Regions from separate parts of the Staphylococcus haemolyticus genome, predicted to be linked through region 1. Evidence: a T-box and tRNA genes for the amino acid it is inferred to sense, from the RefSeq annotation. Region 1 holds a T-box; the other regions hold tRNA genes.

The links. A T-box is a leader RNA that pairs with one kind of tRNA and senses whether it is charged. The one in region 1 lies ahead of EQ029_RS05880 (valine--tRNA ligase), so its partner is inferred to be a tRNA-Val.
Region 2: it encodes a tRNA-Val, which carries the amino acid that the T-box ahead of EQ029_RS05880 (valine--tRNA ligase) is inferred to sense. The anticodon was not compared.
Region 3: it encodes a tRNA-Val, which carries the amino acid that the T-box ahead of EQ029_RS05880 (valine--tRNA ligase) is inferred to sense. The anticodon was not compared.

The regions. Positions count from the first base shown of each region.
Region 1 is NZ_CP035291.1:1,216,504-1,227,207, reverse strand. It holds gene mreC (rod shape-determining protein MreC) at 1-138, opposite strand, end outside; gene EQ029_RS12755 (hypothetical protein) at 335-457, opposite strand; gene EQ029_RS05910 (DUF4930 family protein) at 538-1,014, opposite strand; gene EQ029_RS05905 (hypothetical protein) at 1,183-1,362, shown strand; gene radC (RadC family protein) at 1,769-2,455, opposite strand; gene EQ029_RS12920 (prepilin peptidase) at 2,970-3,167, opposite strand; gene EQ029_RS05885 (bifunctional folylpolyglutamate synthase/dihydrofolate synthase) at 3,360-4,622, opposite strand; gene EQ029_RS05880 (valine--tRNA ligase) at 4,634-7,264, opposite strand; T-box leader at 7,308-7,526, opposite strand; gene EQ029_RS05875 (DNA-3-methyladenine glycosylase I) at 7,583-8,137, shown strand; gene EQ029_RS05870 (AbrB family transcriptional regulator) at 8,264-9,340, opposite strand; gene hemL (glutamate-1-semialdehyde 2,1-aminomutase) at 9,421-10,704, opposite strand.
Region 2 is NZ_CP035291.1:2,311,467-2,322,170, forward strand. It holds rRNA gene EQ029_RS11145 (23S ribosomal RNA) at 1-386, opposite strand, end outside; tRNA gene EQ029_RS11150 (tRNA-Ile) at 577-653, opposite strand; rRNA gene EQ029_RS11155 (16S ribosomal RNA) at 747-2,297, opposite strand; rRNA gene rrf (5S ribosomal RNA) at 2,515-2,629, opposite strand; rRNA gene EQ029_RS11165 (23S ribosomal RNA) at 2,701-5,622, opposite strand; rRNA gene EQ029_RS11170 (16S ribosomal RNA) at 5,960-7,510, opposite strand; tRNA gene EQ029_RS11175 (tRNA-Ala) at 7,633-7,708, opposite strand; tRNA gene EQ029_RS11180 (tRNA-Pro) at 7,724-7,797, opposite strand; tRNA gene EQ029_RS11185 (tRNA-Arg) at 7,831-7,904, opposite strand; tRNA gene EQ029_RS11190 (tRNA-Leu) at 7,916-8,004, opposite strand; tRNA gene EQ029_RS11195 (tRNA-Gly) at 8,012-8,086, opposite strand; tRNA gene EQ029_RS11200 (tRNA-Lys) at 8,110-8,182, opposite strand; tRNA gene EQ029_RS11205 (tRNA-Thr) at 8,188-8,263, opposite strand; tRNA gene EQ029_RS11210 (tRNA-Val) at 8,278-8,353, opposite strand; rRNA gene rrf (5S ribosomal RNA) at 8,363-8,477, opposite strand; gene lysS (lysine--tRNA ligase) at 8,980-10,470, opposite strand; gene folK (2-amino-4-hydroxy-6-hydroxymethyldihydropteridine diphosphokinase) at 10,674-10,704, opposite strand, start outside.
Region 3 is NZ_CP035291.1:809,371-820,074, forward strand. It holds gene EQ029_RS03800 (P-loop NTPase) at 1-423, shown strand, start outside; gene EQ029_RS03805 (ISL3 family transposase) at 578-1,894, shown strand; rRNA gene EQ029_RS03810 (16S ribosomal RNA) at 2,376-3,926, shown strand; rRNA gene EQ029_RS03815 (23S ribosomal RNA) at 4,367-7,288, shown strand; rRNA gene rrf (5S ribosomal RNA) at 7,360-7,474, shown strand; tRNA gene EQ029_RS03825 (tRNA-Asn) at 7,487-7,561, shown strand; tRNA gene EQ029_RS03830 (tRNA-Glu) at 7,563-7,637, shown strand; tRNA gene EQ029_RS03835 (tRNA-Val) at 7,643-7,718, shown strand; tRNA gene EQ029_RS03840 (tRNA-Tyr) at 7,729-7,812, shown strand; tRNA gene EQ029_RS03845 (tRNA-Gln) at 7,819-7,893, shown strand; tRNA gene EQ029_RS03850 (tRNA-Lys) at 7,897-7,969, shown strand; gene cdaA (diadenylate cyclase CdaA) at 8,192-8,998, shown strand; gene EQ029_RS03860 (CdaR family protein) at 9,000-9,932, shown strand; gene glmM (phosphoglucosamine mutase) at 9,957-10,704, shown strand, end outside.

The sequences.
Region 1 (10,704 bases):
AAGAGAAACAGAATCCCCCACATATTGTTCAGGAGGTGATTGTGTATGTGACCTTAAGGACAAACCAATCAGTGCAATAAAAATTATAACAGCACAAAAAACAACAATTAATTTGTTATTTTTAAAAAACTTTTGCACTCATAACACCTCTACAAATTCTAATTTAAATCATCCTTTATTATTTTATATTACTCGTTGTTTGAAATAAAGCACTAAGTTCATTCTATATCAACATCTTTGAATAAAAAAGAGATTAGATAGCACGACTATTTCGCAATGCGTAAAATAGTTAGTGGTACCTAATCTTAATAAACTCAGTATGAACTCAATTTAGTTATTTATCTTTATCCTTTTTATCATCGTCACTATAAAGTTTTTCATCTTTTCTCCATTTAGCGAAAAGATTTTGTGCTTTAGCTTGTTCATTTGCTTGTTTTTCTTTAGATTGTTCAGACATGTATCACACCAACCTTTGAAATATAGTTTATAACTTAACCATAACGTAGAAAATAAACTAGTTCAATTATGAAAACTTAATTAATATGCATCAAAAGGCTTTAATTCAATATATTGACCAAGTGCATTCAAATCTTGTTCCATTTCTATTTCAGTTCGATATACTTTTATCTGATCACTACCAAATTTATAAATAATGAATTCGTCATTACGTTGTCCAGCAATGTAATTTTCATTATATCCCATTCTTCCTAAGCCTGATACCGCCATAAACTCTTTCTTATCTATGTATTTAAATACATTTCTTGTTTGACTTGCCGGGATATTTTGTAAAATATCATTATCCTCAAGCACATAACGCTTACCATTTGTTGATATGTTATGAGGACGATCTAAATTGTTTGGTAAGTTATTCAACTGCTCATTGTTTATAGAATGATTTATCGGATTCCAATCTTGATCTCTTAGAAATGGTGCATATTTTAATGCAAAATATATAATACAAATAATAGCTATAACTGCAATGGTATTTTTTATAATACTAAGAAAAAACCGCATTAAATACCCTCCAATAGTAATCTTTATTATTATAATAGAACAATATAATATCAACATCAGTCTTTAGCATGATAATGGTATGTACTAAAGTATGATTCCAAATTAATCATGGATGCTTTATAATAAGATTATATTATCGTTTATGGATATTCATGAGGAGTGTTGATAATGAGTATTGTGAGTATCATTTTAATTGCATTACTTGTGATATTGTTATTTAGAGTTGGGTTTGCAATTCTTAGATTTATAATATCTGCAGCCTTAATATTATTAGGATTATATTTAGGATATCAAGGCATACTTTGGATTATGGAAAATTTCCAAGTACTATCAGCCTATATTCAATAAATTATTAAACTAGCCATGTCTCAATTTTGTAGGATTGATATTGCAATGGCTAGTTTTATTTTTTAAATGTATGTGTCAGATAGTTAAATAATTTATATACACCTGATAATAATAGTCCCCATATTACCCCTGTAATTAACGAGGCAAAAATTAATGATGCTATATTAATATTTTGACCGCTAATTAGTACACCTATCACAGTAAATATGACAATTCCTATCATAGATAAAACAATTGTCGTGAACATTTCCTTGAGTCCAATCGTATGTTCTTTGATTGTCAGTCTAAGAACATAAACTACTGGTATCAAAATCCCTATTATTAAAAATAATGTCATAATGCACCTCTATAAAATTTTTCAACCATAATTATACAGGATTACTAATATTTTAAACAAATGATACCATTAATTTCTCAAGTCAAAGTAACCTTCTTCTACTAAACTAGCATATTTTTGATCACCAATAATTATATGATCAAGGACTTGAATTCCTAGTAATTCACCACATTCCTTTAACCTAATTGTTGTTTCTATATCTTCTTTAGAAGGTGTGACATCGCCAGAAGGATGATTATGCAAAACTATAATCGCATTACTAGATGCTCTAATAGCTGCTTTGAAAACTTCGCGTGGATGTATTACTGAAGAATTCAATGTCCCTTTGTAAATCGTTTCTTCTTTTATCACAATATTTTTAGAGTTTAATAGAAGTACTACAAAATGTTCTTGAGTCAAATCTTTCATTTTTGACATCATAATATTAGATACATCACTTGGTGATGTTATTTTAATTTTTTCATTAAAATCTCTAGCATACATTCTTTCACCTAATTCAAAAGCAGCTTTAAGGATGACTGCTTTATAGAGTCCAATTCCTTTAATTGTTGTTAAATCATTAATTGATAAATGTTTTAGTTCTTTCAAACCATTAAAGCTAATCAGTAATTCATTAGCAATATCTAAACTTGAAAATCCGTGTCTTCCTGTATTTATAAGAATTGCTAATAACTCACTATTGGATAAACTTTTTGCTCCATTGTGAATAAGACGCTCTCTAGGTAATTCAGACTTTGCCATACTTTTAATTCTCAAACTAGATCAACCTTTCTAAATGTATAATAGCGTGTTCTGGTATAAATAATTTGTCATTATAAAACCAATAAACATGAATGGTACAAATGGAATATAAGTTTGCTGTTTCATTATTAATAAAATTGAAGAAACTATAATAGCGATTAAAAGCGTATAAAGGAGAAATATCAAATAAAAGTGATATGGAAAAAAACAAGATAAGATACTTAAAAGTAATATATCACCATATCCTATTTGTCTTGGAAAAAGAAAATAGTATAGATGAAATATTAAAGTGAAGAATATAAAGGTTGAAAAATAAATCATCGTGATTTTTGCACATACAATAGTATATAGAATTATCATGACTATATTAATTGTTAATGTTTGAAGGTCATATAATGCCATTGTAAGAAGGAATAAATAAGTAGTAATAAACAGAGAGAAGTGTACATTAGTATCAAAATTAATTATTAAAGGGATAATTAAGAAGGCAAAGCATTCTCCAAAAATATAATGACGTTTTAACTTTTGATTACAACAATGAGATTTTCCTTTTAAAATAAAAAAAGCTAAATATAGGTACTAATTCGAACCAACCTAATTTACGACCGCAATGATCACACTTGGAACGCCTAACCAGATAATTCAAATTCAAACTGTTAGTATTGGTAAGATGGTATAAAAAACTAAACAAAACACTACAAACATAAGATATTAAAAATACTAGCATCACCTAAATTAATTATAACTATTTAATCTTGAAAGTAAATGAGTTGTATCATTTATTTTATAAATAAATAATAGTATTTAATAAAAATGTTAATCTCATTATCAATAACTAAAATTTAGTGATAAACAAATATCCCCGAGTCACATAGGTATAAAGTTAGCCTAAATGACTTGAGGATATACTATTTCAAATTTAAAATTCAGTTTTACTTTTTACTTCACTTATAAAATATAAACTACCTGTAATTAATAACCCATTGCCATCATAATTGTTTATAAAAGAAACATAATCATCAATAAATTCAATATGCTCTAAATTTACTTGTTCTGACAACTCATCTTTAGTCAATGCTTTAGGGAAGTCGAATTCAGTGAAATATAGGTGATTTGAGATCTCTTCTAGTTTATTAAGCATGCCATGCACTGGTTTACCTTTTATCGCCGAGAAAAGAACGTCCATTTTTTCGTTATCGTAATAATTCTTAATCGTATCAATTAAAGCTTCAATACTTTCGTTATTGTGGGCTCCATCTATAATGATTAATGGATTCTCTTTTACTTGTTCAATACGACCAGTCCAACTAACACTCTCAATAGCATCAATCATCTTATTAAAATCTAACGTAATAATTTCTTGTTCATATAGCTCAATCAATGCAGTAATTGCAAGCGCTGCATTTTCTTTTTGATGTTCACCAAGCATGTTTAAAATAATTGTTTCTAGCTCATAGTCCTTATAACGATAAGTAAATTCATCGTCTTGTGAAACAACCACAATCTCACGGTCTAATTCAATTGGTTTAGCCTCACTACTTTCAGCTAGGTCTCTAATATATTTTAATGCTTCCTCGTTTTTAACAGCATAAATCACAGGTATATTAGGTTTAATAATGGCACCTTTGTCTTTTGCAATATCTAAATAAGTGTTACCTAAAATATCAGTATGATCTAATCCAATACTTGTAAGTACTGAGAGAATTGGGTTAAACACATTAGTGGAGTCATTTTTTATACCTAACCCCGCTTCAACTACAACAAAATCAACTGGGTGAATTTGTCCAAAGTATACAAACATCATTGTTGTAATGATTTCAAACTCAGTAGCACCACCTAGTTCAGTTTCCTGCTCTAAGACTTCACTAATTGGTTTAACTATTTCGACTAATTCAACAATCTCGTCATTTGTAATTGGAAGTCCATTTAGACTAATTCTTTCATTAAAAGTTTCAATAAATGGAGAAGTAAACGTTCCTACCTCATAACCATTTTCCACTAAAGCGGCTCTAATATAAGCTACAGTTGAGCCTTTACCATTTGTACCACCAACATGTATGCCTCTAATATTTAATTGAGGGTTATTCAAACGATCTAGCATCCACTCCATACGTTTTACACCAGGTTTGATACCAAATTTAGTTCTCTCATGTATCCAATACAAACTCTCTAGGTAATTCATTGGCGATTCTCCTATGCTTTTAATTGTTCAATTCTGTTTTTCACACCATCATATTTTTCTTGATAACGTTGTTGTTTTTCTTTTTCTTCGTTGATAACTTTTTCAGGCGCTTTATTAACAAAATTTTCATTAGATAATTTTTTATCAACACGATCAAGTTCTTTTTGTAATTTATCTAATTCTTTTTCTAAGCGTGCAATTTCTTTATCCATATCAATTAAACCTTCTAAAGGTAATACAACTTTACCAGCGATTACCACTGCAGTCATTGCTTTTTCAGGAATATCAATATGTGTATCAATCGTTAAATCACTAGGATTACAGAATTTATGAATATAATCTTCATTTTCAATTAGTGTTGCTTTAATATTTTCATCTTTGGCTTGAATGTAAATAGGTATAGCTTTAGAAAGTGGCGTATTTACTTCAACACGAGATTGTCTTACAGATTTGATAATTTCAACTAATTGTTGCATCGTTTGCTTACTTTCTTCAAATACAAGCTCTTCCCTAACCGTTGGCCATGATGCTTTTACAATTGTTTCTCCTTCATGTGGAAGACTTTGCCATATCTTCTCAGTAACAAAAGGCATAAATGGATGTAACATTCTCATAATTTGATCTAGTGTATAACTTAAAACAGACCGTGTCGTTTGTTTTTGTGCTTCATCTTCACCGTTCATTGGTATTTTACTCATTTCAATATACCAATCACAGAACTCGTCCCAAATGAAATTATATAGCGCACGACCAACTTCACCAAACTCATACTTTTCACTTAAATTAGTAACTGTTTCAATCGTCTCATTCAAACGAGTTAAGATCCATTTATCCGCTAAAGAAAGGTTTCCAGTTAAATCGATATCCTCAAATTTAAATTCATCACCTATATTCATTAAGCTAAAACGCGCACCGTTCCATATTTTATTAATGAAATTCCAAACAGACTCTACTTTCTCAGTAGAATAACGTAAGTCATGACCAGGTGATGATCCTGTTGCCAAGAAATATCTTAAGCTATCTGCTCCATATTCTTCAATTACATCCATAGGATCTACACCATTACCTAAAGATTTACTCATTTTCCGACCGTCTTCAGCTCGAACTAAACCATGAAGTAAAACATCATTGAATGGTCTTCTGTCAGTGAATTCAAGACCTTGGAATATCATTCTTGCAACCCAGAAGAAAATAATGTCATATCCAGTAACAAGTGCATTAGTTGGATAGTAACGTTTAAAATCATCTGCATCAATATTCGGCCAACCTAAAGTTGAAAATGGCCACAATGCACTAGAGAACCAAGTATCTAGAACATCTTCATCTTGCACCCAATTATCAATATCTTTAGGCGCTTCTTCACCAACATAAATTTCACCAGTTTCTTTATGGTACCAAGCAGGTATTTGATGACCCCACCATAATTGTCTAGAAATTGTCCAGTCTCTAATTTCTTCCATCCAACGATTGAAAGTGTTCTCAAAACGTGGTGGATAAAAATCGATGCGATCATCTGTTTTTTGATTATCAAGTGAACGTTGCGCTAACGGTTTCATTTTTACAAACCATTGCGTTGATAAGTATGGTTCAACAACAGCACCTGAGCGTTCAGAATGACCAACTGAATGAACATGTTCTTCAATCTTAATGACTAGATCTTGCGCTTTTAAATCTTCAACTAATTGTTTACGACATTCAAATCGATCTAATCCAGCATATTTATCAGCTTTATCGTTCATTTTACCATTTTCATCCATGACAATAATGTTCTCTAAACTATGTCGTTGACCAATCTCAAAATCATTTGGATCATGTGCAGGCGTTACCTTCATAGCACCACTACCAAAATCAATATCAACATACTCATCAGCTAATATCGGTAACTCTCGACCAACAATTGGTAATATAACTTTCTTACCAATTACATCTTTGTAGCGATCATCATTAGGATTAACAACTATGGCAGTATCTCCTAACATTGTCTCAGGTCTTGTTGTCGCAATTTCAATATAGCCATCACCATCAGCGTAAGGATATTTAAAATGATAGAAATGACCTTGCACATCCTCATGAATTACTTCAATATCTGATAAAGCCGTTCTAGCTTCAGGATCCCAGTTAATAATACGTTCACCACGATAAATTATGCCTTTATTGTATAAGTCAACGAAGACTTTTCTTACTGCCTTACTTAACCCATCATCTAGAGTAAAACGCTCTCTGCTATAATCTAGCCCCAAACCTAATTTAGCCCATTGTTGGCGTATAAATGACGCATATTCTTCTTTCCATGACCAAGCGTGTTCTAGGAACTTCTCGCGTCCGATATCATGACGAGAAATACCTTGTTCTTTTAATTTAGCATCTACCTTTGCTTGAGTAGCAATACCTGCATGGTCCATACCAGGTAGATATAGTGTGTCATACCCTTGCATACGTTTCATACGCGTAATAATATCTTGTAAAGTTGTATCCCATGCATGTCCAAGGTGTAATTTTCCTGTCACATTGGGTGGTGGAATTACAATTGTATATGTCTCTTTTGACTTGTCTTCTGAGGGTTTGAAATAATCATTCTTTACCCATTCTTCATAACGCCCAGCCTCAACTTCGCGTGGATTATACTTAGGCTCCATATTCATCGATTAAAACCTCCTAATAATTAAAAAAACATCCTCCTAAATAATATAGGACGGATGTTCCGTGGTACCACCTAAATTCAAGTATAAATTAATATACTTGCACTTAATTTGATTAACGCTCAAACACGCTTTTATCTACTAATTAATGGTTCAATAAAAGTTCAAGTGGGCTACCTTCAGATTGAATGTTATACATATTTACACCAACCATATGCTCTCTGTGCTATCATTCAAACTTACTCTTCCCAATAATATATTTCATTACTTAATTATAGTATAATGGAAATCGTGATAAGTCAATCTCTTGGAGGTATATTTATGAATGAATGTGCATTTAGCACAAAAGACCCGACTTACTTAGATTATCATGACAATGTTTGGGGTCAACCTATATATGATAGCAAAGCCCTATTTAAACTAATGGCTTTAGAATCTCAACATGCTGGATTATCTTGGCTAACCATTTTAAAAAAGAAACAATCTTACGAACAGGCATTTTACAACTTTGAGCCAAGCAAAATTGCTCAGATGTCTACGAAAGATATAGATGATTTAATGGAATTTCCTAACATTGTTCATAATCGTAAAAAGTTAGAAGCGATTGTATCACAAGCACAAGGTTATTTTGAAATAGAAAAGGACTTTGGTAGTTTTAGTAATTTCCTTTGGTCATATGTTAATCATCAACCTATAGATTTGAACTATACAACTGCCTCAGAAAGAATTACAGTTGACGATCGTGCTAAACAATTATCTAAAGACTTAAAAAAATATGGTTTTAAATTTTTAGGACCAGTAACTGTTTTTTCATTTTTAGAAGCGGCAGGTCTATATGATGCCCATTTGAAAGGATGCCCATCTAAACCTTCTTAAAATTAATATAGGTTGTGTCATAGAGTGCAATTTAAGAAATGAGTCGAATAGTTATTGTACGTAGAAGGTTTTATCAATCCTCTCTTATTTCAAGTATACTAACGCTTAAACTTTACATGACACAACCTATCTTTTTTGATGAAATTTTGATATACCACCACGTAAGAAAAAGCCAATGACAGGCGCTACTACAAATAAAATAAAAAAGATTCTAAATATGTGGAAACTAGAAATCATAGCCACATCTGCCCCAGTTGCCATAGCAACTAAAACAATTTGACTCATACCTCCTGGCGCTCCGCCTAAAAACAACTCATTAATATTATTATTTGTAAATATGTGCACAATATATACCATGATAAATGATCCAATAATTAGAAAGACATTTTGATAAATGATTGCAACGGCAATTCGACCTTTTAAATCGGAAAGTAAATTGGCAATCTGCAATCCAATTCTAATCATATAAATCACTTGTGCAGTAGCAAGAATATAATTATCTAATGTAAATGTGTGATGTGTAGTTAAATTCCATATTACTAACACGACAATAGGGGCCAATAATTGCTTAGTAGGAAAATTAATTTTAGCCATAAGGCTATAAATGATTGCAATACAACACATTAATATTATTATTTGTGATAAGTTTAGTACTTCCGTTAATGGAGGTGATTTAATAGAAGTTGTTTCATTTCCACCATCACTACTAAAGAAATAAGAAATTAAGGGTACTAATATCACGACGAATATAACGCGAGACGTTTGAGTTAAACTCACTACGAGAATATTTGCCTTTTTATTTTCCTCTGCCATAATTAGCATTTGACTTAAAGCACCTGGAATGACACTTAATATAGCTGTCTCAGTGTTTACTCTTGCTATTTTTTTGAAAAAGAAGGCGATCAATAGAGATAAAACTAATAGTAATAGTGTAATAACAACAATTATCAACCAATCATTTTTAATATCATGCAACACTTCAGACGTAAATGTTGATCCAATTTGCACCCCTAATAGAATCAATCCAATTTGACTAAGCCAGAATGGCCATTTAACCTCTAATTTAAATACTTTAATGACGATTATCGATGCAATAATCGGACCGAACATAAATGGTAAAAGAACGTGCGCAACATGTAATAACAAACTTATAACAATAGCAGTCACTAATAGAATAAAGTTATTGGTCCATACATTTTTCATTATGTAGCCACTTCTTTCATTAAAAATGAGGTTAAGACGTCATCTAGTTGAAAGTCCTAACCTCATTTTATTTCATAACATTATACAATACGACTTAAAGCAGTATCAAATGCTTGGATTGTTTTTTCAATGTCTTCTTTACTATGTGCTGTAGATAAGAATGTTCCCTCAAATTGAGAAGGTGGTAGGAATACACCTTCTTTAGCCATTTCACGATACATTTGACTGAACAATTCTAAATTACTTTTATTTGCTTCTTCAAAGTTAGTTACTGGTCCTTCATTTAAGAAATATCCAATCATAGAACCAGCTCGATTAATAGTAATTGGGACATTATGTTTGCTAAATACTTTTTTTAGTCCTTCTTCTAAGATATCACCTAATTCTTGGAAATACTCATAAGATTCAGGTGTTAATTGACTTAGAGTTTCGTAACCACTCGTCATTGCTAATGGGTTCCCGGATAATGTTCCAGCTTGATAAATATTTCCAACTGGAGCAACTTTGTCCATAATCTCTTTTCTACCGCCAAACGCACCTACTGGTAATCCACCACCAATAACTTTACCTAAACATGTAAGATCTGGTGTTACACCAAAGTAACCTTGCGCACAATTGTACCCTACTCGGAAACCTGTCATTACTTCATCAAATATTAATAGCGCCCCATAGTCATTTGTAATCTCACGTAACCCTTGTAGGAATCCATCTTTAGGAGGTACAACGCCCATATTACCAGCAACTGGTTCTACGATAATTCCAGCGATATCATCTCCATAATTTTCGAAAGCAATTTTAATTGCTTCTAAATCATTATACGGAACTGTAATCGTATTCTTAGCAGTACCTTCTGGGACACCAGGTGAGTCTGGTAATCCTAGTGTTGCAACACCAGAACCCGCTTTAATTAATAAAGAATCACTATGACCGTGATAGCATCCTTCAAATTTAATAATCTTATTTCTTCCAGTATAACCACGAGCCAATCTTAACGCTGCTAACGTTGCCTCAGTTCCTGATGAAACCATACGCACTTTTTCAATTGATGGTACGCGTTCGATTACTAATTCTGCAAGTTTGTTTTCTTCTAAGGTAGATGCTCCGAAGCTTGTTCCTCTATTAACAGCCTCATGTAGTTTTTTTATAACTTGTTCGTTTTTATGACCTAGAATTAAAGGTCCCCAGCTTAATACATAGTCAATATACTCGTTACCATCGATATCATAAATTCTTGATCCTTTTGCATGATCCATAAAAATCGCTGGTGTATCTACTGATTTAAATGCTCTTACAGGACTATTAACGCCACCTGGCATTAAATTTTCAGCAATTTTCATCGCTTCAATCGATTTCTCGTAACCCAT
Region 2 (10,704 bases), 1.1 Mb from region 1:
AACTACAGGATTATTACCTTCTTTGATTCAACTTTCCAGATGATTCGTCTAATATATTCCTTTGTAACTCCGTATAGAGTGTCCTACAACCCCAATAAGCAAGCTTATTGGTTTGGGCTCTTCCCGTTTCGCTCGCCGCTACTCAGGGAATCGATTTTTCTTTCTCTTCCTCCGGGTACTAAGATGTTTCAGTTCTCCGGGTCTGCCTTCTGACAAGCTATGAATTCACTTGTCGATAACACGACATAACTCGTGCTGGGTTCCCCCATTCGGAAATCTCTGGATCAACGCTTACTTACAGCTACCCAAAGCATATCGTCGTTAGTAACGTCCTTCGTCGGCTTCTAGTGCCAAGGCATCCACCGTGCGCCCTTAATAACTTAATCTATGTTTCAACCATATTAGAACGTAGTTCTAATTTTAAGAAACCTGTTATTAATCTTGTGAGTGTTCTTTCGAACACTAGCGATTATATTTTATGAATTCAAGCTTTTTTAAAACTCTTATTCACTCGGTTTTGCTTGGTAAAATCTATTTTTACTTACTTATCTAGTTTTCAATGTACAATATATTCAATGGTGGGCCTGAGTGGACTCGAACCACCGACCTCACGCTTATCAGGCGTGCGCTCTAACCAGCTGAGCTACAGGCCCATTAAATATTAGAATGTAAATAAACATTCAAAACTGAATACAATATGTCACGTTATTCCTCATCTCTACGAGATGTTCCGAATATATCCTTAGAAAGGAGGTGATCCAGCCGCACCTTCCGATACGGCTACCTTGTTACGACTTCACCCCAATCATTTGTCCCACCTTCGACGGCTAGCTCCAAATGGTTACTCCACCGGCTTCGGGTGTTACAAACTCTCGTGGTGTGACGGGCGGTGTGTACAAGACCCGGGAACGTATTCACCGTAGCATGCTGATCTACGATTACTAGCGATTCCAGCTTCATGTAGTCGAGTTGCAGACTACAATCCGAACTGAGAACAACTTTATGGGATTTGCTTGACCTCGCGGTTTCGCTGCCCTTTGTATTGTCCATTGTAGCACGTGTGTAGCCCAAATCATAAGGGGCATGATGATTTGACGTCATCCCCACCTTCCTCCGGTTTGTCACCGGCAGTCAACTTAGAGTGCCCAACTTAATGATGGCAACTAAGCTTAAGGGTTGCGCTCGTTGCGGGACTTAACCCAACATCTCACGACACGAGCTGACGACAACCATGCACCACCTGTCACTTTGTCCCCCGAAGGGGAAGGCTCTATCTCTAGAGTTGTCAAAGGATGTCAAGATTTGGTAAGGTTCTTCGCGTTGCTTCGAATTAAACCACATGCTCCACCGCTTGTGCGGGTCCCCGTCAATTCCTTTGAGTTTCAACCTTGCGGTCGTACTCCCCAGGCGGAGTGCTTAATGCGTTAGCTGCAGCACTAAGGGGCGGAAACCCCCTAACACTTAGCACTCATCGTTTACGGCGTGGACTACCAGGGTATCTAATCCTGTTTGATCCCCACGCTTTCGCACATCAGCGTCAGTTACAGACCAGAAAGTCGCCTTCGCCACTGGTGTTCCTCCATATCTCTGCGCATTTCACCGCTACACATGGAATTCCACTTTCCTCTTCTGCACTCAAGTTTTCCAGTTTCCAATGACCCTCCACGGTTGAGCCGTGGGCTTTCACATCAGACTTAAAAAACCGCCTACGCGCGCTTTACGCCCAATAATTCCGGATAACGCTTGCCACCTACGTATTACCGCGGCTGCTGGCACGTAGTTAGCCGTGGCTTTCTGATTAGGTACCGTCAAGACGTGCATAGTTACTTACACGTATGTTCTTCCCTAATAACAGAGTTTTACGATCCGAAGACCTTCATCACTCACGCGGCGTTGCTCCGTCAGGCTTTCGCCCATTGCGGAAGATTCCCTACTGCTGCCTCCCGTAGGAGTCTGGACCGTGTCTCAGTTCCAGTGTGGCCGATCACCCTCTCAGGTCGGCTACGTATCGTCGCCTTGGTAAGCCGTTACCTTACCAACTAGCTAATACGGCGCGGGTCCATCTATAAGTGATAGCAAAACCATCTTTCACTATCGAACCATGCGGTTCGAAATATTATCCGGTATTAGCTCCGGTTTCCCGAAGTTATCCCAGTCTTATAGGTAGGTTACCCACGTGTTACTCACCCGTCCGCCGCTAACGTCAAAGGAGCAAGCTCCTTGTCTGTTCGCTCGACTTGCATGTATTAGGCACGCCGCCAGCGTTCATCCTGAGCCAGGATCAAACTCTCCATAAAAATTTATGATGTTTGATTAGCTCATAATACTAAATAGTGTTTGTAACATTTAAGTTACTGTTTTGGAATTAACGTTGACATATTGTCATTCAGTTTTCAATGTTCATTTTTATTACCACAAGAATTAATTATACTCGCTATTAACTTTAAAGTCAACAACTTTTTTAATTTTTCCTATGAATTAGCCACAAAAAAAGACCTATCGGTCAAAGTGGTTGCCTGGCAACGTCCTACTCTAGCGGAACGTAAATCCAACTACCATCGGCGCTAAGGAGCTTAACTTCTGTGTTCGGCATGGGAACAGGTGTGACCTCCTTGCCATTGTCACCAGACAAGAGAATGATTATACATTCAAAACTAGATAGTAAGTAAATGATTTTGCTTCGCAAAACATTGAAATAAATTGATTAAGTCTTCGATCGATTAGTATTCGTCAGCTCCACGTGTCACCACGCTTCCACCTCGAACCTATTAACCTCATCATCTTTGAGGGATCTTATAACCGAAGTTGGGAAATCTCATCTTGAGGGGGGCTTCATGCTTAGATGCTTTCAGCACTTATCCCGTCCATACATAGCTACCCAGCTATGCCGTTGGCACGACAACTGGTACACCAGAGGTATGTCCATCCCGGTCCTCTCGTACTAAGGACAGCTCCTCTCAAATTTCCTACGCCCACGACGGATAGGGACCGAACTGTCTCACGACGTTCTGAACCCAGCTCGCGTACCGCTTTAATGGGCGAACAGCCCAACCCTTGGGACCGACTACAGCCCCAGGATGCGATGAGCCGACATCGAGGTGCCAAACCTCCCCGTCGATGTGAACTCTTGGGGGAGATAAGCCTGTTATCCCCGGGGTAGCTTTTATCCGTTGAGCGATGGCCCTTCCATGCGGAACCACCGGATCACTAAGTCCGTCTTTCGACCCTGCTCGACTTGTAGGTCTCGCAGTCAAGCTCCCTTATGCCTTTACACTCTATGAATGATTTCCAACCATTCTGAGGGAACCTTTGAGCGCCTCCGTTACCTTTTAGGAGGCGACCGCCCCAGTCAAACTGCCCGCCTGACACTGTCTCCCACCACGATAAGTGGTGCGGGTTAGAAAGCCAACACAGCTAGGGTAGTATCCCACCAGCGCCTCCACGTAAGCTAGCGCTCACGTTTCAAAGGCTCCTACCTATCCTGTACAAGCTGTGCCGAATTTCAATATCAGGCTACAGTAAAGCTCCACGGGGTCTTTCCGTCCTGTCGCGGGTAACCTGCATCTTCACAGGTACTATGATTTCACCGAGTCTCTCGTTGAGACAGTGCCCAAATCGTTACGCCTTTCGTGCGGGTCGGAACTTACCCGACAAGGAATTTCGCTACCTTAGGACCGTTATAGTTACGGCCGCCGTTTACTGGGGCTTCGATTCGTAGCTTCGCAGAAGCTAACCACTCCTCTTAACCTTCCAGCACCGGGCAGGCGTCAGCCCCTATACATCACCTTACGGTTTAGCAGAGACCTGTGTTTTTGATAAACAGTCGCTTGGGCCTATTCACTGCGGCTCTTCTGGGCTTGCACCCTAAAGAGCACCCCTTCTCCCGAAGTTACGGGGTCATTTTGCCGAGTTCCTTAACGAGAGTTCGCTCGCTCACCTTAGAATTCTCATCTTGACTACCTGTGTCGGTTTGCGGTACGGGCACCTATTATCTATCTAGAGGCTTTTCTCGGCAGTGTGAAATCAACGACTCGAGGAAACAATTTCCTCTCCCCATCACAGCTCAATCTTAAGAGTGCCGGATTTGCCTAACACTCAATCTCACTGCTTAGACGTACAATCCAATCGTACGCTTCGCCTATCCTACTGCGTCCCCCCATCGATTAAAACGATGCTAGGTGGTACAGGAATATCAACCTGTTATCCATCGCCTACGCCTGTCGGCCTCAGCTTAGGACCCGACTAACCCAGAGCGGACGAGCCTTCCTCTGGAAACCTTAGTCAATCGGTGGACGGGATTCTCACCCGTCTTTCGCTACTCACACCGGCATTCTCACTTCTAAGCGCTCCACATGTCCTTGCGATCATGCTTCAACGCCCTTAGAACGCTCTCCTACCATTGTCCTACGGACAATCCACAGCTTCGGTAATATGTTTAGCCCCGGTACATTTTCGGCGCAGTGTCACTCGACTAGTGAGCTATTACGCACTCTTTAAATGATGGCTGCTTCTAAGCCAACATCCTAGTTGTCTGGGCAACGCCACATCCTTTTCCACTTAACATATATTTTGGGACCTTAGCTGGTGGTCTGGGCTGTTTCCCTTTCGAACACGGACCTTATCACCCATGTTCTGACTCCCAAGTTAAATTAATTGGCATTCGGAGTTTGTCTGAATTCGGTAACCCGAGAGGGGCCCCTCGTCCAAACAGTGCTCTACCTCCAATAATCATCACTTGAGGCTAGCCCTAAAGCTATTTCGGAGAGAACCAGCTATCTCCAAGTTCGATTGGAATTTCTCCGCTACCCACAGTTCATCCGCTCACTTTTCAACGTAAGTCGGTTCGGTCCTCCATTCAGTGTTACCTGAACTTCAACCTGACCATGGGTAGATCACCTGGTTTCGGGTCTACGACCAAATACTCAACGCCCTATTCAGACTCGCTTTCGCTACGGCTCCACATTTCCTGCTTAACCTTGCATCAGATCGTAACTCGCCGGTTCATTCTACAAAAGGCACGCCATCACCCATTAACGGGCTCTGACTACTTGTAAGCACACGGTTTCAAGTTCTCTTTCACTCCCCTTCCGGGGTACTTTTCACCTTTCCCTCACGGTACTGGTTCACTATCGGTCACTAGAGAGTATTTAGCCTTAGGAGATGGTCCTCCCAGATTCCGACGGAATTTCACGTGCTCCGTCGTACTCAGGATCCACTCAAGAGAGAATATATTTTCAACTACAGGATTATTACCTTCTTTGATTCAACTTTCCAGATGATTCGTCTAATATATTCCTTTGTAACTCCGTATAGAGTGTCCTACAACCCCAATAAGCAAGCTTATTGGTTTGGGCTCTTCCCGTTTCGCTCGCCGCTACTCAGGGAATCGATTTTTCTTTCTCTTCCTCCGGGTACTAAGATGTTTCAGTTCTCCGGGTCTGCCTTCTGACAAGCTATGAATTCACTTGTCGATAACACGACATAACTCGTGCTGGGTTCCCCCATTCGGAAATCTCTGGATCAACGCTTACTTACAGCTACCCAAAGCATATCGTCGTTAGTAACGTCCTTCGTCAGCTTCTAGTGCCAAGGCATCCACCGTGCGCCCTTAATAACTTAATCTATGTTTCCACCATATTAGAACGTAGTTCTAATTTTAAGAAACCTGTTATTAATCTTGTGAGTGTTCTTTCGAACACTAGCGATTATATTTTATGAATTCAAGCTTTTTTAAAACTCTTATTCACTCGGTTTTGCTTGGTAAAATCTATTTTACTTACTTATCTAGTTTTCAATGTACAATCAACAAACAAACAATCACATCAAAATAGTATATCAAAATATAATTTTGAATGCAATTTTCATTTAGTTGTTGAATGTTTAAAATAAACATTCAAAACTGAATACAATATGTCACGTTATTCCTCATCTCTACGAGATGTTCCGAATATATCCTTAGAAAGGAGGTGATCCAGCCGCACCTTCCGATACGGCTACCTTGTTACGACTTCACCCCAATCATTTGTCCCACCTTCGACGGCTAGCTCCAAATGGTTACTCCACCGGCTTCGGGTGTTACAAACTCTCGTGGTGTGACGGGCGGTGTGTACAAGACCCGGGAACGTATTCACCGTAGCATGCTGATCTACGATTACTAGCGATTCCAGCTTCATGTAGTCGAGTTGCAGACTACAATCCGAACTGAGAACAACTTTATGGGATTTGCTTGACCTCGCGGTTTCGCTGCCCTTTGTATTGTCCATTGTAGCACGTGTGTAGCCCAAATCATAAGGGGCATGATGATTTGACGTCATCCCCACCTTCCTCCGGTTTGTCACCGGCAGTCAACTTAGAGTGCCCAACTTAATGATGGCAACTAAGCTTAAGGGTTGCGCTCGTTGCGGGACTTAACCCAACATCTCACGACACGAGCTGACGACAACCATGCACCACCTGTCACTTTGTCCCCCGAAGGGGAAGGCTCTATCTCTAGAGTTGTCAAAGGATGTCAAGATTTGGTAAGGTTCTTCGCGTTGCTTCGAATTAAACCACATGCTCCACCGCTTGTGCGGGTCCCCGTCAATTCCTTTGAGTTTCAACCTTGCGGTCGTACTCCCCAGGCGGAGTGCTTAATGCGTTAGCTGCAGCACTAAGGGGCGGAAACCCCCTAACACTTAGCACTCATCGTTTACGGCGTGGACTACCAGGGTATCTAATCCTGTTTGATCCCCACGCTTTCGCACATCAGCGTCAGTTACAGACCAGAAAGTCGCCTTCGCCACTGGTGTTCCTCCATATCTCTGCGCATTTCACCGCTACACATGGAATTCCACTTTCCTCTTCTGCACTCAAGTTTTCCAGTTTCCAATGACCCTCCACGGTTGAGCCGTGGGCTTTCACATCAGACTTAAAAAACCGCCTACGCGCGCTTTACGCCCAATAATTCCGGATAACGCTTGCCACCTACGTATTACCGCGGCTGCTGGCACGTAGTTAGCCGTGGCTTTCTGATTAGGTACCGTCAAGACGTGCATAGTTACTTACACGTATGTTCTTCCCTAATAACAGAGTTTTACGATCCGAAGACCTTCATCACTCACGCGGCGTTGCTCCGTCAGGCTTTCGCCCATTGCGGAAGATTCCCTACTGCTGCCTCCCGTAGGAGTCTGGACCGTGTCTCAGTTCCAGTGTGGCCGATCACCCTCTCAGGTCGGCTACGTATCGTCGCCTTGGTAAGCCGTTACCTTACCAACTAGCTAATACGGCGCGGGTCCATCTATAAGTGATAGCAAAACCATCTTTCACTATCGAACCATGCGGTTCGAAATATTATCCGGTATTAGCTCCGGTTTCCCGAAGTTATCCCAGTCTTATAGGTAGGTTACCCACGTGTTACTCACCCGTCCGCCGCTAACGTCAAAGGAGCAAGCTCCTTGTCTGTTCGCTCGACTTGCATGTATTAGGCACGCCGCCAGCGTTCATCCTGAGCCAGGATCAAACTCTCCATAAAAATTTATGATGTTTGATTAGCTCATAATACTAAATAGTGTTTGTAACATTTAAGTTACTGTTTTGGAATTAACGTTGACATATTGTCATTCAGTTTTCAATGTTCATTTAATCATTATAAAATGGTGGAGACTAGCGGGATCGAACCGCTGACCTCCTGCGTGCAAAGCAGGCGCTCTCCCAGCTGAGCTAAGCCCCCGAATTATTTAAGAAGTCGGGAAGACAGGATTCGAACCTGCGACCCCTTGGTCCCAAACCAAGTGCTCTACCAAGCTGAGCTACTTCCCGTATGTAATTAAATAAGAAATAAAATTTAAATGACGCGCCCGATAGGAGTCGAACCCATAACCTCTTGATCCGTAGTCAAACGCTCTATCCAGTTGAGCTACGGGCGCTTTATTTAAGATGGTGCCGAGGACCGGAATCGAACCGGTACGGTGATCTCTCACCGCAGGATTTTAAGTCCTGTGCGTCTGCCAGTTCCGCCACCCCGGCAATATAATGGAGCGGAAGACGGGATTCGAACCCGCGACCCCCACCTTGGCAAGGTGGTGTTCTACCACTGAACTACTTCCGCATGTGGCTATTAAAACAATCGTATGAGCCATAGAGGATTCGAACCTCTGACCCTCTGATTAAAAGTCAGATGCTCTACCAACTGAGCTAATGGCTCAAAGATGGTGCCGGCCAGAGGACTTGAACCCCCAACCTACTGATTACAAGTCAGTTGCTCTACCAATTGAGCTAGGCCGGCTAATTAATTAAGAATGGTGGAGAATGACGGGTTCGAACCGCCGACCCTCTGCTTGTAAGGCAGATGCTCTCCCAGCTGAGCTAATTCTCCAACGTGTAAGCCTGGCAACGTCCTACTCTAGCGGAACGTAAATCCAACTACCATCGGCGCTAAGGAGCTTAACTTCTGTGTTCGGCATGGGAACAGGTGTGACCTCCTTGCCATTGTCACCAGACAATAACTTACTCAATTAATTATAATGTCGATTATTTTAATTTTCAATAGTTAATTTTACACTTTGTTAAAGTTATCTTTACAAGTATTTTACAAAATTAACTTTCGTTTTCGACGACTTTTATATCTTACAACATTCAAAAAGCAAAGTCAACTAATTTTTAAAACTTTTTTTATTTAACAAGTTTATTATTTGTCGGTTCCGCTTCTTTGAACACTTTTACTATGTTAGCACATCGCAAGCATATTGACTACACTTTTTTATATTGTTTTATAATAACTTCTCTACTCTTTTTTACTTTTGTAACTCTCCCTTTGATAATAACCCTTTATCACACCAATATATTTAATCCCTTAATTTTATATAAATCGAAAACTAATTATTCCTTTTGCCTCTTTTATTAACAATAACTGGCTCAAAATAAAAAAAGAGATTGAGATATATTAGGTTAACATTTGAATAAACCCTAAACTTTATCTCAATCTCTAATATTTAATTTAATCTATTTTTGTCTCATGTAAGGGAATAATAATACGTCTCTAATAGATGGAGAGTCAGTTAACAACATAACTAAGCGATCGATACCGATACCTAAACCACCTGTTGGAGGCATACCATATTCCAAAGCTTCAATATAATCTTCATCCATTTCATGCGCTTCATCATTACCTTGTGCTTTTTCAACAAGTTGTGCTTCGAAACGTTCACGTTGATCAATTGGATCATTTAATTCAGTGAATGCATTCGCATGTTCTCTACCTACGATAAACAACTCGAAACGGTCTGTAAATCTAGGATCTTCTGGATTTTTCTTCGCTAAAGGCGAGATTTCAATTGGATGTCCATAAATAAATGTTGGTTGAATTAACGTTTCTTCAACTTTTTGTTCAAAGAATTCATTTAAGATATGACCATATTTCATATTATTAGTAATTTCAATACCATGTTCTTTAGCTGCAGCGATTGCTTCTTCATCAGATTTAATTTGATAGAAGTCTACACCTGTAGCTTCTTTCACTGCATCTACAATATGAAGGCGTGTCCAGGCAGACTCTAGGTCAATTTCCTCTTCATTGTATTGAACTTTTGCAGAACCAAATACTTCTTGAGCGATATGTCTTACCATAGATTCAGTTAAATCCATGATATCGTGGTAATCAGCGTATGCTTCATATAATTCAATCATAGTAAATTCTGGATTATGTCGTGTTGATACTCCTTCGTTACGGAATACTCGTCCAATTTCATAGACTTTTTCAAGGCCACCAACAATTAAACGTTTTAAATGTAATTCAATTGCTATACGCATATAAAGAGTAGCGTCTAGTGCATTATGGTGCGTAACAAATGGTCGTGCTGCTGCACCACCTGCAATTTGATGCATCATTGGTGTTTCAACTTCTAAAAAACCTTGTTTATTTAAGTAATTACGCATTTCTTGAATAATTTTACTACGGTTAATAAATGTTTGAGTACTATCTTGATTTGTAATCAAGTCTAAATAACGTTGACGATAACGTTGTTCAATATCTTGTAAACCATGGAACTTATCAGGTAAAGGTCTAAGCGCTTTAGATAATAAAGTGAATGTCTTAGCTTTTACTGATAGCTCGCCAGTATTTGTTTTGAACATTACACCTTCAATACCAACAATATCGCCTAGGTCTGCACCTTTCCATAAATTGTCGAAATCTTCTTCGCCAATTTGGTCCTTACGCACGTAAATTTGAATCTGACCAGTCAAATCTTGGACATGTGCGAAACCAGCTTTACCTTTACCACGTTTAGTCATCAAACGTCCGGCAATCGAAACATGACTTTCATCTTCTTTATCATGTAATTCTTCTTTAGAGAATTCATCCCATTGTGATTTTAGTTCACTAGCAGTAGCTGAGCGCTCAAAACGTTTTCCAAATGGGTCGATTCCTAAATCAATTAATTCTTGTAGTTTTTGACGACGGACCTGCATTTGGTCATTCATTTCTTCTGACATAACTTTCTCTCCTTTAAATTTCATTTCAATGAAAATTATTCCATGGATTATTTCTAAATTACTTATAGGATATCATATTACTAATGTAGTGTTACTTAATTGTATTGTTTTACAAAATTGACATTACATGTATCACTTTCAAAGTATGATCATCACTATTTTCGCATTTCAATAATATTAATTAAATACATAATTAATACTACTTAACCTTTATATTTCTTCACTGTGTCATCT
Region 3 (10,704 bases), 410 kb from region 1:
GGACTTGATTACTTACTATTAGACTTACCTCCAGGAACAGGGGATGTAGCTTTAGATGTACATTCAATGCTACCAAGTAGTAAAGAGATAATTGTAACGACACCGCATCCTACTGCAGCATTTGTTGCTGCTAGAGCAGGGGCAATGGCAAAACATACCGAGCACTCTATTCTCGGTGTTATCGAAAATATGAGTTATTTTGAAAGTAAAGAAACAGGTAATAAAGAATATGTCTTTGGTAAAGGCGGAGGACGTAAACTAGCAGATGAATTAAATACTCAGTTATTAGGAGAACTACCATTAGAACAACCTACTTGGAATCCTAAAGATTTCTCTCCCTCTATTTATCAAGCAGATGATCGTTTAGGAGAAATCTACACATCTATCGCCCAAAAAGTGATAGCATCTACAATTAAAAAATAAAGATAGATTTAGTGTAAAATTGAGGTTCTATAATAAATTGGACTGATGACAAAATTCATCAGTCCAATTTTTATGTTTTTGAATAGAAAAAAGGCGCAATTACCTCTATAATTATTAGCTACCAAACAAAATAAAAAAGAAAGGTAATGCGCCTATGTGTAAGTCTATATTAAAAACATTAAGAATTAAAGATAAAAATATCAATTTTTCAGACGAAGTGATTGAGAAAAAATATAAAGGACGAATGAGCCTGTTTTATTATGCCGAGCTCACTTATCAACCTACATATTGTGAAAATTGTTTAGCTAAAAATGATAATTTCTCTATAGTAAAAAATGGTAAGAAAACCTCAACGATTACTTTGCTTAAAATTATGGAAATGCCCGCTTATTTAAATCTTCAAAAACAAAGATTTTATTGTAAAACATGCGATAGTCATTTTACTGCTAAATCTAATATTGTCGACGCTCATTGCTTTATTTCAAATAAAACAAAACTTGCAGTTTTAAATAAAGCACAAGAATGCCGCTCTCAAAAATCTATCGCTAAGTCATGCTTAATATCATCAATGACTGTGTCTAGAGTGATTAATCAAGCGGCAAGCGACGTAGGTCAGTCTTCTTTTGATGCTTTACCTGAACACTTAATGATGGACGAATTTAAAAGTGTTAAAAATGTAACTGGGAAAATGAGCTTTATTTATGCAGATGCTGTATCGCACCGCATCGTAGATGTGGTAGCGGATCGTAAGTTAAAATCGTTAAAAGATCATTTTTATCGCTATTCTTTGAAACTAAGACAAAAAGTCAAAACAGTAACGATTGATATGTATGAACCATATATGTCGCTAATCAAGCAATTATTTCCTAACGCGAAGATTATTATTGATCGTTTTCATATTGTTCAATCCTTAAATCGAGCGTTAAATATGTCTAGAGTTCATGTAATGAATTGTTATAGGGCCTCAAATAGACCGCTTTATAATAAATATAAAAGTTATTGGAAATTATTTCTTAAACCTTTTGAAACGCTAGAGGCATTTAATTATCGTAAAGTCCATTTATTTAAAGAGTGGAAAACTGAAAAAGGCATTGTAAATTACTTATTAGATGTAGATGAAGAATTATATAATACATATCACTACGTTCATGAGCTAAGACGATTTTTAAAAGAAAACCAAATAGAGAAATTTAATCATAAACTCTTTTCTATTCATCTTTCAGATGTGTGTCCTAAATTACGCCCAGTCATTAGAACTTTAAGACGATTAGCAACTTTCATTGAAAATACTATGACATATTCTAACCTGACCAACGGTCCGTTAGAAGGAATTAATAATAAAATCAAACTCATTAAAAGGGTATCTTTTGGTTATAGAAATTATGATAATTTACGTAATAGAATTATTATAACTTCGCGACTATTTGCCTCAACAACAAAAAAAGAGATTAAACAACCTAAGGTTGCTTAATCTCAATATTAGGACTCATCAGTCCGATTTGACATAGAGCCAAAATTGACGCATGGAATTTTGAATTTCATGCGTTTTTTCTATTGCAAAATATCTTGAATCTGATAGAATGTTTTCTTGTGAGTAACGCATCCATTTGAATAATAAATAATTTATAATTTAGTTCAAAAAAAGTGTTGACGTAATACTTATATCTTGATATTATATAAAAGTCGTCGAAAACGGAATGTTAATTCTTTATAAAGTTTGTTTCGATGGTGTAAAAGTTACCATTGCAAAACTAATTAAGATGACTTAAAATGATTAAAGTAATCAACAAAAGTTATTGACTTTGTTAAACAGAAGTTATATAATTAAGAAGTTAGTTTGAAAAATGAACATTGAAAACTGAATGACAATATGTCAACGTTAATTCCAAAAACAGTAACTTAATTGTTACAAACACTATTTAGTATTATGAGCTAATCAAACATCATAAATTTTTATGGAGAGTTTGATCCTGGCTCAGGATGAACGCTGGCGGCGTGCCTAATACATGCAAGTCGAGCGAACAGACAAGGAGCTTGCTCCTTTGACGTTAGCGGCGGACGGGTGAGTAACACGTGGGTAACCTACCTATAAGACTGGGATAACTTCGGGAAACCGGAGCTAATACCGGATAATATTTCGAACCGCATGGTTCGATAGTGAAAGATGGTTTTGCTATCACTTATAGATGGACCCGCGCCGTATTAGCTAGTTGGTAAGGTAACGGCTTACCAAGGCGACGATACGTAGCCGACCTGAGAGGGTGATCGGCCACACTGGAACTGAGACACGGTCCAGACTCCTACGGGAGGCAGCAGTAGGGAATCTTCCGCAATGGGCGAAAGCCTGACGGAGCAACGCCGCGTGAGTGATGAAGGTCTTCGGATCGTAAAACTCTGTTATTAGGGAAGAACATACGTGTAAGTAACTATGCACGTCTTGACGGTACCTAATCAGAAAGCCACGGCTAACTACGTGCCAGCAGCCGCGGTAATACGTAGGTGGCAAGCGTTATCCGGAATTATTGGGCGTAAAGCGCGCGTAGGCGGTTTTTTAAGTCTGATGTGAAAGCCCACGGCTCAACCGTGGAGGGTCATTGGAAACTGGAAAACTTGAGTGCAGAAGAGGAAAGTGGAATTCCATGTGTAGCGGTGAAATGCGCAGAGATATGGAGGAACACCAGTGGCGAAGGCGACTTTCTGGTCTGTAACTGACGCTGATGTGCGAAAGCGTGGGGATCAAACAGGATTAGATACCCTGGTAGTCCACGCCGTAAACGATGAGTGCTAAGTGTTAGGGGGTTTCCGCCCCTTAGTGCTGCAGCTAACGCATTAAGCACTCCGCCTGGGGAGTACGACCGCAAGGTTGAAACTCAAAGGAATTGACGGGGACCCGCACAAGCGGTGGAGCATGTGGTTTAATTCGAAGCAACGCGAAGAACCTTACCAAATCTTGACATCCTTTGACAACTCTAGAGATAGAGCCTTCCCCTTCGGGGGACAAAGTGACAGGTGGTGCATGGTTGTCGTCAGCTCGTGTCGTGAGATGTTGGGTTAAGTCCCGCAACGAGCGCAACCCTTAAGCTTAGTTGCCATCATTAAGTTGGGCACTCTAAGTTGACTGCCGGTGACAAACCGGAGGAAGGTGGGGATGACGTCAAATCATCATGCCCCTTATGATTTGGGCTACACACGTGCTACAATGGACAATACAAAGGGCAGCGAAACCGCGAGGTCAAGCAAATCCCATAAAGTTGTTCTCAGTTCGGATTGTAGTCTGCAACTCGACTACATGAAGCTGGAATCGCTAGTAATCGTAGATCAGCATGCTACGGTGAATACGTTCCCGGGTCTTGTACACACCGCCCGTCACACCACGAGAGTTTGTAACACCCGAAGCCGGTGGAGTAACCATTTGGAGCTAGCCGTCGAAGGTGGGACAAATGATTGGGGTGAAGTCGTAACAAGGTAGCCGTATCGGAAGGTGCGGCTGGATCACCTCCTTTCTAAGGATATATTCGGAACATCTCGTAGAGATGAGGAATAACGTGACATATTGTATTCAGTTTTGAATGTTTATTTTAAACATTCAACAACTAAATGAAAATTGCATTCAAAATTATATTTTGATATACTATTTTGATGTGATTGTTTGTTTGTTGATTGTACATTGAAAACTAGATAAGTAAGTAAAATAGATTTTACCAAGCAAAACCGAGTGAATAAGAGTTTTAAAAAAGCTTGAATTCATAAAATATAATCGCTAGTGTTCGAAAGAACACTCACAAGATTAATAACAGGTTTTCGACTTGAACTTTTAAAGAAATCGTTTTTAGATAATGAGTTGAGTTTATTTAAAGCGCAGTTTACTTTTGTAAATGAGCATTTAAATGAATGAAAACGAAGCAATATGAGAACGATTGACTAAAAGTTTGGTGGAAACATAGATTAAGTTATTAAGGGCGCACGGTGGATGCCTTGGCACTAGAAGCCGACGAAGGACGTTACTAACGACGATATGCTTTGGGTAGCTGTAAGTAAGCGTTGATCCAGAGATTTCCGAATGGGGGAACCCAGCACGAGTTATGTCGTGTTATCGACAAGTGAATTCATAGCTTGTCAGAAGGCAGACCCGGAGAACTGAAACATCTTAGTACCCGGAGGAAGAGAAAGAAAAATCGATTCCCTGAGTAGCGGCGAGCGAAACGGGAAGAGCCCAAACCAATAAGCTTGCTTATTGGGGTTGTAGGACACTCTATACGGAGTTACAAAGGAATATATTAGACGAATCATCTGGAAAGTTGAATCAAAGAAGGTAATAATCCTGTAGTTGAAAATATATTCTCTCTTGAGTGGATCCTGAGTACGACGGAGCACGTGAAATTCCGTCGGAATCTGGGAGGACCATCTCCTAAGGCTAAATACTCTCTAGTGACCGATAGTGAACCAGTACCGTGAGGGAAAGGTGAAAAGTACCCCGGAAGGGGAGTGAAAGAGAACTTGAAACCGTGTGCTTACAAGTAGTCAGAGCCCGTTAATGGGTGATGGCGTGCCTTTTGTAGAATGAACCGGCGAGTTACGATCTGATGCAAGGTTAAGCAGGAAATGTGGAGCCGTAGCGAAAGCGAGTCTGAATAGGGCGTTGAGTATTTGGTCGTAGACCCGAAACCAGGTGATCTACCCATGGTCAGGTTGAAGTTCAGGTAACACTGAATGGAGGACCGAACCGACTTACGTTGAAAAGTGAGCGGATGAACTGTGGGTAGCGGAGAAATTCCAATCGAACTTGGAGATAGCTGGTTCTCTCCGAAATAGCTTTAGGGCTAGCCTCAAGTGATGATTATTGGAGGTAGAGCACTGTTTGGACGAGGGGCCCCTCTCGGGTTACCGAATTCAGACAAACTCCGAATGCCAATTAATTTAACTTGGGAGTCAGAACATGGGTGATAAGGTCCGTGTTCGAAAGGGAAACAGCCCAGACCACCAGCTAAGGTCCCAAAATATATGTTAAGTGGAAAAGGATGTGGCGTTGCCCAGACAACTAGGATGTTGGCTTAGAAGCAGCCATCATTTAAAGAGTGCGTAATAGCTCACTAGTCGAGTGACACTGCGCCGAAAATGTACCGGGGCTAAACATATTACCGAAGCTGTGGATTGTCCGTAGGACAATGGTAGGAGAGCGTTCTAAGGGCGTTGAAGCATGATCGCAAGGACATGTGGAGCGCTTAGAAGTGAGAATGCCGGTGTGAGTAGCGAAAGACGGGTGAGAATCCCGTCCACCGATTGACTAAGGTTTCCAGAGGAAGGCTCGTCCGCTCTGGGTTAGTCGGGTCCTAAGCTGAGGCCGACAGGCGTAGGCGATGGATAACAGGTTGATATTCCTGTACCACCTAGCATCGTTTTAATCGATGGGGGGACGCAGTAGGATAGGCGAAGCGTACGATTGGATTGTACGTCTAAGCAGTGAGATTGAGTGTTAGGCAAATCCGGCACTCTTAAGATTGAGCTGTGATGGGGAGAGGAAATTGTTTCCTCGAGTCGTTGATTTCACACTGCCGAGAAAAGCCTCTAGATAGATAATAGGTGCCCGTACCGCAAACCGACACAGGTAGTCAAGATGAGAATTCTAAGGTGAGCGAGCGAACTCTCGTTAAGGAACTCGGCAAAATGACCCCGTAACTTCGGGAGAAGGGGTGCTCTTTAGGGTGCAAGCCCAGAAGAGCCGCAGTGAATAGGCCCAAGCGACTGTTTATCAAAAACACAGGTCTCTGCTAAACCGTAAGGTGATGTATAGGGGCTGACGCCTGCCCGGTGCTGGAAGGTTAAGAGGAGTGGTTAGCTTCTGCGAAGCTACGAATCGAAGCCCCAGTAAACGGCGGCCGTAACTATAACGGTCCTAAGGTAGCGAAATTCCTTGTCGGGTAAGTTCCGACCCGCACGAAAGGCGTAACGATTTGGGCACTGTCTCAACGAGAGACTCGGTGAAATCATAGTACCTGTGAAGATGCAGGTTACCCGCGACAGGACGGAAAGACCCCGTGGAGCTTTACTGTAGCCTGATATTGAAATTCGGCACAGCTTGTACAGGATAGGTAGGAGCCTTTGAAACGTGAGCGCTAGCTTACGTGGAGGCGCTGGTGGGATACTACCCTAGCTGTGTTGGCTTTCTAACCCGCACCACTTATCGTGGTGGGAGACAGTGTCAGGCGGGCAGTTTGACTGGGGCGGTCGCCTCCTAAAAGGTAACGGAGGCGCTCAAAGGTTCCCTCAGAATGGTTGGAAATCATTCATAGAGTGTAAAGGCATAAGGGAGCTTGACTGCGAGACCTACAAGTCGAGCAGGGTCGAAAGACGGACTTAGTGATCCGGTGGTTCCGCATGGAAGGGCCATCGCTCAACGGATAAAAGCTACCCCGGGGATAACAGGCTTATCTCCCCCAAGAGTTCACATCGACGGGGAGGTTTGGCACCTCGATGTCGGCTCATCGCATCCTGGGGCTGTAGTCGGTCCCAAGGGTTGGGCTGTTCGCCCATTAAAGCGGTACGCGAGCTGGGTTCAGAACGTCGTGAGACAGTTCGGTCCCTATCCGTCGTGGGCGTAGGAAATTTGAGAGGAGCTGTCCTTAGTACGAGAGGACCGGGATGGACATACCTCTGGTGTACCAGTTGTCGTGCCAACGGCATAGCTGGGTAGCTATGTATGGACGGGATAAGTGCTGAAAGCATCTAAGCATGAAGCCCCCCTCAAGATGAGATTTCCCAACTTCGGTTATAAGATCCCTCAAAGATGATGAGGTTAATAGGTTCGAGGTGGAAGCGTGGTGACACGTGGAGCTGACGAATACTAATCGATCGAAGACTTAATCAATTTATTTCAATGTTTTGCGAAGCAAAATCATTTACTTACTATTTAGTTTTGAATGTATAATCATTCTCTTGTCTGGTGACAATGGCAAGGAGGTCACACCTGTTCCCATGCCGAACACAGAAGTTAAGCTCCTTAGCGCCGATGGTAGTTGGATTTACGTTCCGCTAGAGTAGGACGTTGCCAGGCAAATTAAATTATTCCGCAGTAGCTCAGTGGTAGAGCTATCGGCTGTTAACCGATCGGTCGTAGGTTCGAATCCTACCTGCGGAGCCATGGCTCCTTGGTCAAGCGGTTAAGACACCGCCCTTTCACGGCGGTAACACGGGTTCGAGTCCCGTAGGAGTCACCATTATTGGAGAATTAGCTCAGCTGGGAGAGCATCTGCCTTACAAGCAGAGGGTCGGCGGTTCGAACCCGTCATTCTCCACCATTTGTATGTCGGAGGGGTAGCGAAGTGGCTAAACGCGGCGGACTGTAAATCCGCTCCTTCGGGTTCGGCAGTTCGAATCTGCCCCCCTCCACCATTCTAATGGGCTATAGCCAAGCGGTAAGGCAACGGACTTTGACTCCGTCACGCGCTGGTTCGAATCCAGCTAGCCCAGCCATTAGAGCCATTAGCTCAGTTGGTAGAGCATCTGACTTTTAATCAGAGGGTCAGAGGTTCGAATCCTCTATGGCTCACTTATTAGCACTCCTGTATAGGAGTGCTTTTTTTTATAAAATTAAATAAAAGTATTATAGAGTTTATCTATTTAAAGATTGATTATATTGGAAATAAACCATTAATCAATTGCTGATTAATTGATTAATCTACTTTTTTTATACAATTTATTTGTTCATATGACAGTTGTAATTATCATTGGTATAATTATTACTATGGAAAATATATTCGGAGGAGATGCTATGGATTTTTCCAACTTTTTTGATAATCTTAGTACATTAAAAATTGTAACGAGTGTGCTGGATTTACTTATAGTATGGTATGTCCTTTATCTTCTCATAACTGTATTTAAAGGAACCAAAGCAATTCAATTACTTAAAGGTATTCTTTTTATTGTAATTGGTCAACAAGTGAGTAAAATTCTAAATTTAACTGCTACATCTAAACTTTTTGATATTGTAATTCAATGGGGTGTTCTTGCGCTTATTGTTATTTTCCAACCCGAAATAAGAAGAGCATTGGAGCAGTTAGGTCGTGGAAGCTTATTTAAACGTTATACTAATACATACAGTCATGATGAAGAAAAGTTAATTGAAGCAGTATCAAAAGCTGTTCAATATATGGCTAAAAGACGTATTGGTGCTTTGATCGTTTTTGAAAAGGAAACGGGATTACAAGATTATATTGAAACGGGTATAGCGATGAATTCTGAAATATCTCAAGAATTATTAATTAATGTATTTATACCAAATACGCCACTACATGATGGTGCAATGATTGTTCAAAATTCTAAGATTGCTAGTGCAGCTAGTTACTTGCCCTTATCAGATAGTGCTAAAATTTCTAAAAGTCTAGGAACTAGACATAGAGCTGCAGTGGGTATCTCTGAAGTTTCAGATGCATTTACAATTGTTGTTTCAGAGGAAACAGGTTCAATATCTGTAACTTTTGATGGTAAATTACGTAGAGATATCTCAACTGAGGTATTTGAAGAATTATTAGCCGAACATTGGTTTGGCACACGCTTTCAAAAGAAAGGTGTGAAATAAGATGCTAGAGAGTAAATGGGGTCTCAGATTTATTGCTTTACTATTGGCAATCTTTTTCTATTTATCAGTTAATAATGTATTTGGAAATATTTTTAGTAATGATAATTTATCACAAAATTCATCTAAAACAATTGAAGATGTACCTGTTGAGATAATTTATAATTCCAAAGATTTACATGTAACTAAAGCTCCTGAGACTGTTAATGTAACTGTTTCAGGTCCACAATCTAAATTATTAAAAATCGAAAACACCGATGATATCAAAGTTGCAGTGGATTTATCCAACGCTAAAGCCGGAAAATACAAAGAAGACTATATCGTTAAAGGCTTAAGTAATGATATCAATTACAATGTTAAACCTAAGCAAGCTTATGTTACTTTGGAAAATAAAGAAACTAAAACGATGCATGTTCAAGCAGATATAGGGAAAGATGATATAGACCCAAACTATAAAGTGAAAGACAGTTCTGTTGAGCCTAATTCAGTCAAAGTAACTGGAGGACGAGAACAACTTAAGAAAATCGCATATTTAAAAGCTACTTATAAAGAAGCTAACAAATTAAGTCAAGATACTTCTGATGTAGCAGATGTCACTGCTTTTGATAAATCATTAAATAAATTAGATGTTAATATACAGCCTAATCAAGTCAAATTAAATGTTAAACTTCAAGAATATAGCAAGAAGGTTAAAGTTAAAATTAATAAAAAAGGCCGTTTACCTGATGGTGCTAGCTTGGATGATATAACACTAGATGAGAATGAGATAGAGATTTATGGTAACAGAGATGATTTACAAGATATTAATGAGATAGAGGCAAATGTTGATTTGAATAATATAACTGAATCTACAGATCAGAATGTTCAATTAAAATTACCAGACAAAGTAAAAAAGTCTGATCCAGATGAAATAACAGCACATATTAGCTTAAAATAACAAAATTAAAAAGGAGTATTAATGATGGGAAAATATTTTGGTACTGATGGATTAAGAGGAATAGCCAATAAAGAGTTAACACCTGAATTAGCATTTAAGTTAGGGCGTTATGGCGGTTATGTATTAGCACATAATGAAGGTGCTGACAGACCAAAAGTTTTAGTTGGTAGAGATACACGTGTGTCAGGTGAAATGCTTGAATCTGCTTTGATTGCAGGATTAGCTTCAATTGGAGCTGAAGTTATGAGATTGGGTGTAATATCTACACCTGGAGTAGCTTACCTTACTAGAGAAATGGGAGCTGAATTAGGAGTAATGATTTCAGCTTCGCACAATCCAGTGGCTGATAATGGAATTAAGTTCTTCGGTGCAGATGGTTTTAAATTATCTGATGCTCAAGAGGAGGAAATTGAAACATTATTAGATCAAGATAATCCTGATTTACCAAGACCGGTAGGAACAGATATTGTACATTTTTCTGATTACTTCGAAGGTGCTCAGAAATATTTAAGCTACTTAAAATCAACTATTGATGTTAATTTAGAAGGATTAAAAATCACACTTGATGGTGCGAATGGTTCTACATCAGCACTAGCACCTTTCTTATTTGGAGATTTAGAAGCTGATACTGAAACAATTGGCTGCAGCCCAGATGGTTATAATATTAATGATAATTGTGGGTCAACTCATCCTGAATTATTAGCTGAAAAGGTTCTTGAAACTGAAAGCGACTTTGGTTTAGCATTTGATGGCGATGGTGACCGATTAATTG